DNA from 2 places in the Candidatus Contubernalis alkaliaceticus genome. Region 1 is predicted to be linked to the other one. Evidence: riboswitches for the same ligand, from Rfam matches in the RefSeq annotation. Region 1 holds a riboswitch; the other holds the start of a gene.

The links. Region 1 has a riboswitch for cyclic di-GMP ahead of HUE98_RS16075 (hypothetical protein). Riboswitches for the same ligand answer to the same signal wherever they lie in the genome.
Region 2: it holds a riboswitch for cyclic di-GMP, as region 1 does, so the genes downstream of both, fliF (flagellar basal-body MS-ring/collar protein FliF) here and HUE98_RS16075 (hypothetical protein) in region 1, are expected to answer to the same signal.

The regions. Positions count from the first base shown of each region.
Region 1 covers NZ_CP054699.1:3,259,517-3,264,874, reverse strand. Annotated here, with positions in the region: gene HUE98_RS16085 (S8 family serine peptidase) at 1-974, shown strand, start outside; gene HUE98_RS16080 (M23 family metallopeptidase) at 1,021-2,226, shown strand; cyclic di-GMP riboswitch class I at 2,334-2,426, shown strand; gene HUE98_RS16075 (hypothetical protein) at 2,492-2,707, shown strand; gene HUE98_RS16070 (hypothetical protein) at 2,825-4,126, opposite strand; gene HUE98_RS16065 (adenosylhomocysteinase) at 4,645-5,358, shown strand, end outside.
Region 2 covers NZ_CP054699.1:1,293,445-1,298,802, reverse strand. Annotated here, with positions in the region: gene HUE98_RS06340 (FliH/SctL family protein) at 1-12, opposite strand, end outside; gene fliG (flagellar motor switch protein FliG) at 5-1,015, opposite strand; gene fliF (flagellar basal-body MS-ring/collar protein FliF) at 1,023-2,594, opposite strand; cyclic di-GMP riboswitch class I at 2,668-2,751, opposite strand; gene fliE (flagellar hook-basal body complex protein FliE) at 2,787-3,083, opposite strand; gene flgC (flagellar basal body rod protein FlgC) at 3,101-3,517, opposite strand; gene flgB (flagellar basal body rod protein FlgB) at 3,527-3,943, opposite strand; gene fliS (flagellar export chaperone FliS) at 4,356-4,730, opposite strand; gene HUE98_RS06305 (flagellar protein FlaG) at 4,766-5,152, opposite strand.

The DNA of each region.
Region 1 (5,358 bases):
CCCATGTTTCAGGCCTGGCAGGCCTGATTAAAGCCTTAGACCCTGACCTTTCTAATCTGGAAATAAGGGAAACTATATTGGACAATGTAGACACCATTTCTTCCTTAGAAGGAAAGGTATCTACCGGGGGGAGAATAAACGCCAGGAAAGCCCTGGAGTCCCTGGTGCCGATAACCGGAGTAAGCCTTAACAAAACAGCTTTAACCCTGGTTGAGGGGGAAACAGATACCCTTATTGCCAATATTGAGCCGGCAGAAGCAAGCCAGGAAGTAATATGGACTTCCAGCAATCCGGCTGCAGCCACAGTAGACAATCAGGGCCGGGTAACAGCGGTATCCAAAGGTACAGCTGTAATAAAAGCTGTTAGTGCAGCTAATTCTGAAATTTGGTCTACCTGTGATGTTACTGTTACAGAATTTAATGTCACCCTGGGTGTCCATAGGGTTAATGCCACCACGCTGCAGCTGACCGCAGGCTCGTCTGCAGGGAATACTCTCTATCGTTTTGATGTAAGAGAAATGGACAGCGGTGGTGGTTACAGGATGATAAGAGATTACTCTACAGAAAATAATTTTACCTGGGAAGGTGCTCAGGACGGTGTTATTTATGAGATCGTCGTTCATGGGTTATCCGGCCTGGCCTATTCCGGATGCTATGTGGTTTTTGGAAACACTGTGCCTTTGCCGGGGGATACTTTTCAGGGCATAAATATGCAGGTTCATTCTGTGGGGGATAAAGTACATATTACCGCTTTGCCCCAGGGGGGTACCAATTTAATTTATGCCCTTCAATTTAGGGAAATGGGCGGTGATTATAGTATTTTGGACTCATCTAATCCCTATCAGGCTTCCCCTAGTTTTATAAGAGATCTGGAATACGGTGAATATGAGATTGTGGTTCATGGAATTGATGTGGCTGAAGGCTCATTGATTTATTATGGAGCTTACACTCCCTTTATTCATGCTGCTCCTTAAAGCATAACGAAGTCATAGGGACCAGGAGAAGAGGTAAATATTTACTATGAAAAAGGATTATAGTAAGAAAATTACAACATCAGTATTAATCGTTATGATTCTGTGGACGCTGGTGCCTGTAACTGCACAAACAGGGGAACTGAAGGTCAGCCTTGGAGTGGAGCGAATCAATGCAAATACATTACAGTTAACAGCAGATTCAGCAGGGGCCAACAATTTTAGTTACCGGTTTGACATGAGGATTATGGGTACCGGGGAGGACTATACTATCATAAGAGACTTTTCCTCCGAACCCATTTTTACCTGGGGAGGTGCCCGAGATGGAGAGCTTTACGAAATTGTAGTTCATGGGGTATCAGAACAGGGTTACATAGGATGTTACTGTGTATTTGGGAATACAGACCATTCTGCCATTAATTTATTAACAGGTTTGAACATGGAAATTCATGCTGAGGGCAATGCAGTTCATGTTACCGCTGTGCCCCAGGGGGGCACCCATGTAATCTACGCCCTTCAGTACAGAAAAGTTGGGGATAATAATTATAATGAACTGAACGCCTCTAATCCGTATCAGGTTTCTCCGTCTTTCATTAAGCCCCTGGATAATGGAGATTACGAAATTGTTGTACATGCCATAGATATGGCCGGTGGCTTAATAACTTATTACGGAGCCTACAGGCCTTTTACTCTTCCAGCAGAAGAGAGCCCGGGAACAGATCCTCATTTCTGGGAAAGCAGAAAAAGCACATGGATTCATCCTCTTAAAAATGGTTGGGACATGAGGCATGATCCTACCATTGGGGGAAGGCAGTTTGGCGCCCCCAGGGGAAACAGCGCGCATGCCGGAATAGATTTTATAGCAGATCCGGGCACACAGGTAATAGCTATGACTGATGGTACAGTTATCAACATTTATAATTTTTATGCTGGTACCCAGGCGGTGGAGGTAAAAAACACTGACGGTACCGTTATTCGTTATGGTGAAATCAATCCTCAAGTTAATATAGGGACTGCTGTTAAGCAGGGAGATTTAATTGGATGTATTATTCCTAATAATCTCGATGGGCTTTCCATGCTGCACTTAGAAATTTATTTAGGATTTGATAAAAACAATCAAGTTGTTACCGGTCCACTTACTCAAGTATCTAATTCCACTGAATACTGGTATGTTCTTATGCGCAACTACCTGCGAAGAGCTGATTTAATTGACCCTACGGAAGCAAAGGACCTGACAATTAAATATTCGCCTTAACTGTAAAGGGGTTTACTTTTTTTGCAATATTTATAAAAAAATTAAAAGGTATTTAAAGGGAAATCTATTGTTAAGATGGAATAATAATCTATAAGAAAATGAATACAAATAGATAAGGGCAAAACCATTGAAAGATGGTGACGCAAAGCTATGGGTCTATAGCCTCGAAGTAATCGGGGGATGACTGCCAGGCTGCCAAAAATTAATATATTGGAGCCTGGCTTTTTATTTTAATTTGATCTTTGAGTTGGGGAGGATGATTGTTTTGGCCCATAATAATAACCTTTCTGTGGAGGAATTGATTGGAGTTTTGCAGAGCTTTGGTTACAGTGGAAGAAGAATAAACAAGATGCTTATGAGTCATTTTGGCAGCACAGATTTAAGAGGCATGAGTGTTGAGGAACATCAAAAAGTAAAAGATATTTTAAATTATTACATAGATTTTGCCCAAAAGTGCATGGGTGTGATTAATTCAGAATAATTTTAAAAAACATTTTTGGGCTGATGACACGAAGCTTACAGAAAAAGCAGAGCCTTCCCTAAATTAAGAAGTCAGCAGCCCGTAGGGCTGCTGACTTCTTTGGCGGTATTGATTTTTTTATCCCGGCCCCGATCCCGGTGGTTCCGGCCCTGGTGGTTCCGGCTCCGGCTCAGGTTCCGGTTCCGGCCCTGGTGGTTCCGGCTCCGGCTCAGGTTCCGGTTGTGGTTCAGGTTGCGGCTCCGGTTGCGGCTCCGGCCTTGGGGCAGGCCTTGGTTCCGGCTCTGGTTCAGGTTCCGGCTCCGGTTCAGGCTCTGGTTCAGGTTCCGGAATATTGACGCTGGTGGTAACCGGGGAGGAATAGACACCCTTGCCGTTAAAAACGATAAGGGTATACGTATAGGTGCTGGCAGCAATAAAATTGTGTTCGTCTAGATACTCAAGGCCTGAAAGAATTTTTATTAAACGTTTTTTGCCTTGTTCATGGGAACGGAAAAGGTAGTAACGGGGTGATGTTTCACCGCCTCTTTCCCAGCTCAAATATACGTTTTCATCGGTGCTGTTATAACTGGACTTGAAATTAATAGGAGAAGCAGGTTTCTGAATGGGTATAGCAACCTGGACTCCCTCTGCTTGATGATGACTTATAGGAGGATGTTCCAGGGTAACTCCGTTTACATTAATGATAGCCAGATTAACAGTCCCATTTCCTGTTATTTCAGCCTTGGAATTAATAATAAGCCTTTCTACTGCAGCCTGCTCCAGGAGACTAACAAAGGCACCTTCTGTATGCTCCTCTATTTTTAAAAGTATTATCATTCCCCTTGAAACAATTAAGTTTGCGTTTTTATTTTTTATAGAAATACTATTACAATCAGCTGCTGTTTCTATTTTTTCACTGGTAGCTGCTATTAAGTTGCTGAAACCTATGCCGGTTTCTGTAGTTAGATTATCCTCTGTAAGCGTTGCCCCACTTCCCAAGGTGGTTACCTTAACATAAGTGCTGCCCCGAGCCTGTATATTTGTACTTCCTTCCCGGGCGTTGAGATACAGCCTATCAATGAAAGAGTCCTCTAATACTAAATTTTTCACGCTGCCTGTAATGGCCAGAACACCGGAAACGTTAACATTTTGCAGAATCAAACTTTCTCCTGCTGTTTTTGCCGACAGGTAGAGATTCCCGGTAATATCTGTATTCCTAAGGGTTACATCTGCTGCCTTGATGGTCAGGTCTCCCTCTATTTTTTCCCGTTTGTCCTGGGGGCCGTGAATGCCGTCAGAATCGATGTATACTATTTCCGTAAGACTCCTACAGCCCAATATATAGGTCCCGGCTAAAACTAAGAGACATAAAGTCAAGGCAAAGCAAAAACATCTTTTTGCAGTAAACTTATTTTTTCTTTCTAAAATTTTGGGGGTCATTTCTTTCTCCTTTTTATTTTTGCCGCTCTTCTTGTACTTCTTCAGGCCTTTTTTTGATAAACATAAATAAGGGCTTTTTGAATTTATCAGCTAATACTTATGGAAGAAGAAGTTAAAAACTATGAATAGATAATGTCAGGATTGTAGACATGATGGATTTCTTTATTACTGTTCTACAAGTTTTCAAATATTTCCTCTATGAATACCTGATTATCTCTGAACAAATTATTAAAATTGTCTGCTATCCAACTTCCAAACAGAAATAATACACAGAAGAATATAGCCATAAATCACCAATTGGTATAAAATAATTGTAATGATTCAAAACTCTTTAATTATAGTAAAAGGATAGATGGCTAAAGGTAGATAGCGGTATATGATACATCTCATAGGGAAGATTACATGATTAAGCCCATATCTCTCTTTTTACGGTAAGTTTGGGAAAACTCTAAAGGGATAACAAGGTTTATAGGTAACCTAAAAAACCTAAATATATTATGCAAGGATGAAGGTAAACAATGAAGGAACTGGTGTTAACTACAGGGGATCAAAAGCTTAATTGGGCAGGTAAGCATATGCCGGTTTTACAGGTGATTGAGGAACGTTTTTTGAGGGAAAAACCCTTTAAAGGAATTAAAATTGCGGTATGTATCCATTTGGAGGCTAAGACTGCCCGTCTTTGTGAAGTCCTCCAGTCTGGAGGTGCAGAAGTTTTTTTGGCCGGCAGTAATCCTTTATCTACCCAGGACGATGTAGCCCAGGCCATCGCCCGGAGGGGAGTAGCTGTATTTGCAAAGTACGGCTGTAGTGAGGATGAATATCTACATTTTTTAGAGGAATTAATCAAAGCTGAGCCCAACATTATATTGGACGATGGCGGGGATGTTATTCACATGATTCACGAAAGATATCCGGAATATATACCCCAGGTTATAGGGGGATGTGAGGAAACTACTACCGGGGTTATACGTATGAAGGCCAGGGATAAAGCCGGCCATTTGAAATTCCCTATGATTTCGGTCAATGATGCCATGAGCAAGTATCTGTTTGATAATCGATATGGCACCGGGCAGTCTGTTTGGACGGGTATTATGCAGACTACCAATTTGCTGGTAGCCGGGAAGACTGTAGTGGTGGCAGGATATGGTTGGTGCGGTAAAGGCGTGGCCAGTAAGGCAAAGGGGTTGGGTGCCGATGTCATTGTAACGGAGATAGACCCTTTAAAAGCCATT
Region 2 (5,358 bases), 1.6 Mb from region 1:
TACTTTATTCAATAACTACATCCTCCCCACCCCGAGAAATAATAATTTCCCTGGATTCGTCCAGACGTCTGATAACAGCCACAATCCGCTGTTGAGCTTCTTCCACTTCCCGCAGGCGAACAGGACCCATAAACTCAATATCTTCCTTGAGCATTTCTGCTCCACGTTTGGAAATGTTTTTGAAAATACGAACGCTGACATCTTCGTTCACACCTTTAAGGGCCAGTGCCAGATCTTTGGTATCCACTTCCCGGATAACCCGTTGGATGGAGGAATCATCAAGCCCCACTATATCCTCAAAAACAAACATGCGCTTGCGAATCTCATCAACCAGCTCTGCATTCTGCATTTCCAGTTCTTCTAAAATCAGTTTTTCTGTAGAGCGGTCTACCTGATTTAAAATATCTACCAGAGATGGGATGCCCCCCGCCAAAGTATAATCCTGACCTACCAGGGCAGAAAGACGGGTCTCCAATACATTCTCCACTTCCTTTAAAATCTCTGGGGAGGTTCTTTCCATAACAGCAATACGACGAGCAATGTCAGGCTGCATATCAGAAGGTAATACGGAAAGAACCACAGCTGCCTGTTCTGAGTTTAAATAGGACATAATTAAAGCAATCGTCTGAGGATGTTCACTCCCAATGATATTAGCCAGCTGCCTGGGGTCAGCCTTCCTCACAAAGTCAAAAGGCTTAATCTGAGAATTTTCCTGAAGTTTTTTAATTATTATATTAGCCTTTTGGGTACCTAAAGTTTTTTCTAAAATTTCTCTGGCATAGGTTATTCCGCCATCTAACATATACTGACGGGCTTCTGAAAGGAGAGAAAATTCATCCACCACAAGGCTTATGGTATCTGCAGACACTGAAGTAGTATTAGCTATCTCCATGGTTATGCGTTCAATCTCAGTTTCCGTAAAACCTTTCAAAATTTTAGATGACAAATCAGGCCCAAGAGACATTAATAAAACAGCTACTTTCTCTATCCCCTTAAGCTCGCTCTCCCGTTTCAAAGAAAAATCACCCCTTGTCTTCCGCCATCCAAGTCCTTAGCAGTGAAACCACACCCTCCGGCTGTTTTGCTACATATTCTTTTAGGCGACGCTGTTTTTTTGCTTCTTCTGATAGCTCCGGCATTTTAAGTTCGGGCTCATCTTCTTCCTCTTCTTGCACTTCCCCCTGAGCAGCTGCCATTTGACTGTACATGGCCTTATCCTGAATAATTTCAAAGGATTTTCGAACAACTATTATAATTAACACAAAGAGCAGTATTAATCCTAACGCAATTAGCCCATATTGAATATAGACATTGCGGCGTTCTAACTGAGCCGCTTCTTCCATAGCAATAATAGTCTCTTCTAAGTGAGTGGTATCAAAGTTTATGGAGGCTACACTAATTTGATCTCTCTCCTCAACCATCCCGAGAGCAGTGGCCACCAGATCTTCAATGTCCTCCATCTGCCGGGGAGACAACGTCCCCCGCTGATTATCATATATAATCGAGGCAGAAATGCTCCGAACCTCTCCAGGGGCTTTAACAGTATGAGTAACAACCTCCGATACCTCAAAGTTTTCTATCTCTTCATAATGGGTATAATAGCTTTCCCCAGCTCCTACCTCTCCAAAGGGATAACCCGGGATATTAGATTCCACACCGGCGATTCCTCCCGGAACCATGCCCGTTCCCTCGTACTCTTCTTCACTGGAGTGACGGCTTCTAATGACCGGTTCCCCATATATAATCTCTGTTACTTCCTCTGAGTTAAAATCCAAGTCTGCCGTTACCATGGCCACCACGGTTCCCGCGCCCAGGACCCGCTCCAGCACACTCTGAACTCGATTTTCCATTTCCTTTTCAAAGGCTTTCTTTATCTCCATTTGACTTAAGGTAGCAGAGGCCAAACCTCCTCCAAAGGGTCCACCTTCCTCCTGTAAATGAGAAAGGATATGACCCTGGGTATCAATAACCGTTACATCCTCTGCCTTAAGTTTTTCCACACTGCCCGCTACTAAGTAAACAATACCGTTTACCTGATCTTGGCGAATGGTGCTTAGGGGATTTAATTTTAAAAATATTGAAGCTGTAGGAGCAGAGGTTTCCATTAAAAAAACACTGGGCTCCGGGAGGACCAAATGAACCCGGGCCATTTCTACCCCTTCAATTTGATTTATAGTGCGCTGCAGTTCCCCCTCCAGGGCCCGCTGATAATTAATATTCCGTTCTGCTTCTGTGGTGCCAAGCTTGGTTTGGTCAAAAAGCTCAAATCCAATACCCCCACTATAGAGGCCACCATCACTGCTTAAACGGATCCGCAGCTCGTCCACAGTATCCCGATGTACCAATATGGACCCTCCGGGAGCGACTTCATAAGGAACTGCCATCTCATCTAGACGGGCCAGTACTGAAGAGGAATTCTCGGGGCTAAGCCCCCGAAACAGAACCTCCATCTGAGGAGAGGAGAAATAGCTAATAAACAGAATGAGAGCTAAAGTCAGAGCCCCTAAAAAAACCAATATGCTTATTTTTTTATTCCTGCTCATGTTCTGCCATAGGGCCATATAGGAATTAATACTTTTTTGCTCTTCCTCCAAGAATCCACACCTCAATTCTGCCTTTGCCGCAAGTTCGAAATTTTACAATAAATAACTATTAAAAAAATCCTGTTTCGGCTGCCTGGCGGTCATAGCAAACTGCTTTAGACCCATAGCTTTGCGCATCAGCCTTTCGACTGAATTGCCACTTCGATCAGAATGAAAAACATTTACTATGGTTTTAAACCAGGCTTAAAACTGCATCCGTGACACTTCCTGGTAAGCCTCTATCAGTTTATTGCGAATCTGTACCGTCAACTGCAGGGCCATCTTAGCCTGCTCCGAGGCCAGCATAACCTCATGAACATCTTCAACTTCTCCAAGAACCATCCGGGCTGTTAAGTCATCTGCTTGTACCTGCAGGGAATTAACATCCTGCAGAGCCTGTTGGAGAACCTGTCCAAAGGATTTAGCGTTCTCCACCTGGTCATTTTTTTGAATCCTGGCTGCCGGTTCAGGCATCAACAAATTTATTGGATTTATCCTCATTTTACCTGTACCTCCTTCTAACCACGTCCAATTTCCAGAGCCTTTAAGAACATACTTTTATAGGCGTTAGTAGCTGTAACATTGGCCTCATAAGCCCTGGTGGCAGTAATCATATCCACCATCTCATTTATGACATTTACATTGGGCATGGCCACGTAACCTTCTTCATCTGCATCGGGATGAGTGGGATCATAGTTCAACCGGGGCGGGGTCTCATCCCGAGCAACACCAACTACCCGAACTCCAGCGCTTTTGGTGGGGGCACCATTTAAGGCCTGGGTAAGCGCTTCAGAAAAAATGGCCGACTGCCTTCTGTAAGGGCCTCCTTCAGCCGTCCTGGTAGTATTTATATTGGCCAGATTGTTGGCGATCAAATCCAGGCGAAAACGCTCCGCGGTCATTCCACTGGCACTAACACTCAAGGCATGAAACATCTTCACTTCTTACCGCCTCCCATCATTAATAACATACCGTAACATACCTAACTTTCCATCTATCGATTGAGACAGGGCATTATAGTAGAGCTGATTCATGGTTAGCTCTGCCATTTCCCGGTCCACATCCACGTTGTTGCCGTCACTTCGCATGCGGGTGGCAGTATCCTTCTCCACCCGAGGGTTAACGTCTTTTGTGTTAGAAGCACCGCCACCCATATGGCCGGGCCTGGTAACCGCCAACCCGGCACCCGCCTTTTTGTAAGCCTGTGCCAGGTGGTCTTGAAAAACCACTTGGGAACGCTTAAAATAAGGAGTATTAACATTGGCGATGTTGTTGGCAGACACCTTCTGACTTAGTGACGCTGCACCTAAACCTTTTTGCAGCAGGGTAAGCACATCCCCTGAAAAGATTGAGTTTGCCAAACTAAACCCTCCTTTATCCTTGTTGAAAGGGTTAAACTATTAGTAAAATATCTCAAGATGACATAATGTTTCCTATTTAAGGAATATTTCGTTGAAAATATACAAAATCCTGCATAATAATTAGAAAAGATAAGAAATATTTTTCTTTAAATACATACTTAATTTGCGGTATTGCAAATTATTTCTAAAATGCGACAAAAAAAGACAGTTTGGGGCTGTCTTTTTAGAGTAAATATTCAATTCTTACCGTCTATCTTTAGTGCTTACATTAAAGCGAAAGGCTGTTCACTTTGAAGTACACCCCTAAGCCATGGGGACGGTTCCATGGTCCAGGCCTTCGGGCCTCAGCTCTTGCCATGGTGACGCTGCAACCGTCCCCATGGCACCGCTTATCTGCCGGTTTTCGCTTTCGTTAATTATTATTAAGGATGGCCTCTTTCCAGGTATCCCTCAGGCTTTCCAGCATACCTTCCACTTCCGCCAGTATTTTATCATCTTTTTTAATATTGGCTTCTATTAAACGTTGATTCATATAATCATAAAGGGCATACAGGTTTTCCGCTATTTTCCCCTGCTCAAAGTTCAGAGAAGACATTAATTCAAAGATTATATCCTGAGCCCGGCCAATTTTATTGTTGACCTTTTCTATATTTTTCTCCTCTGCTGCTTTTCTGGCTTCCCTAATAAATTTTAGGGCACCATTATATAACATAAGCAAAAGCTTCCCAGGTGTAGACGTCTCCACCTGGTTGTGCTGATATTTCTGATATGGGTTAGCCAGCATGATATTTTCCTCCTTCATATTCTAAGAATTTTTTAAAATCACCTTTTCTCATCCAACATAAGACCGATCATCTCCTGAATCTGCCCAACTAAGTTAAGCACTTTTTCCGGAGGAATCTCTTTTATCACCTCGTCTTCTGCCAAATTCACCACCCTAACCATAACCCGTTGGGAGCTCTCGTGAATTTCAAAACGGAGGCTCAAGTTTACTGCCTCCGCAGTCTCATTGGCCTGTTTTACTGCACTTTCCAACCTTTCATTATAGTTTTGATTTTCCTCCCGGGGGGTATTTTTACCCCGTATGGTCTCCTGGCGATTCTTCATCTGGGTATCGGTAAATACTTCTCCGGAACTCTGTACCTGCAGCTTTTGTGTCTGATCCTTTATCTTATTTAAAGTCAAGGGATCGGTGCCGTCAATCTTCATCTGGATTCACCTCTTCCGATTTATTATAGCTCTTTTTTATTAATCGGGAAAAACTAATAAATCTTTAGCAATTTAAAGAAACTTTTAAACTATACTAAAAAATATGAGTAAACTCTAAAGTTTTCTCCCTTTAAAACGATTAAATATATGAGCAGGAATTATTTACCCGCTTATAACATGTTTTTAAAAAATCACCAAAGGGGTGC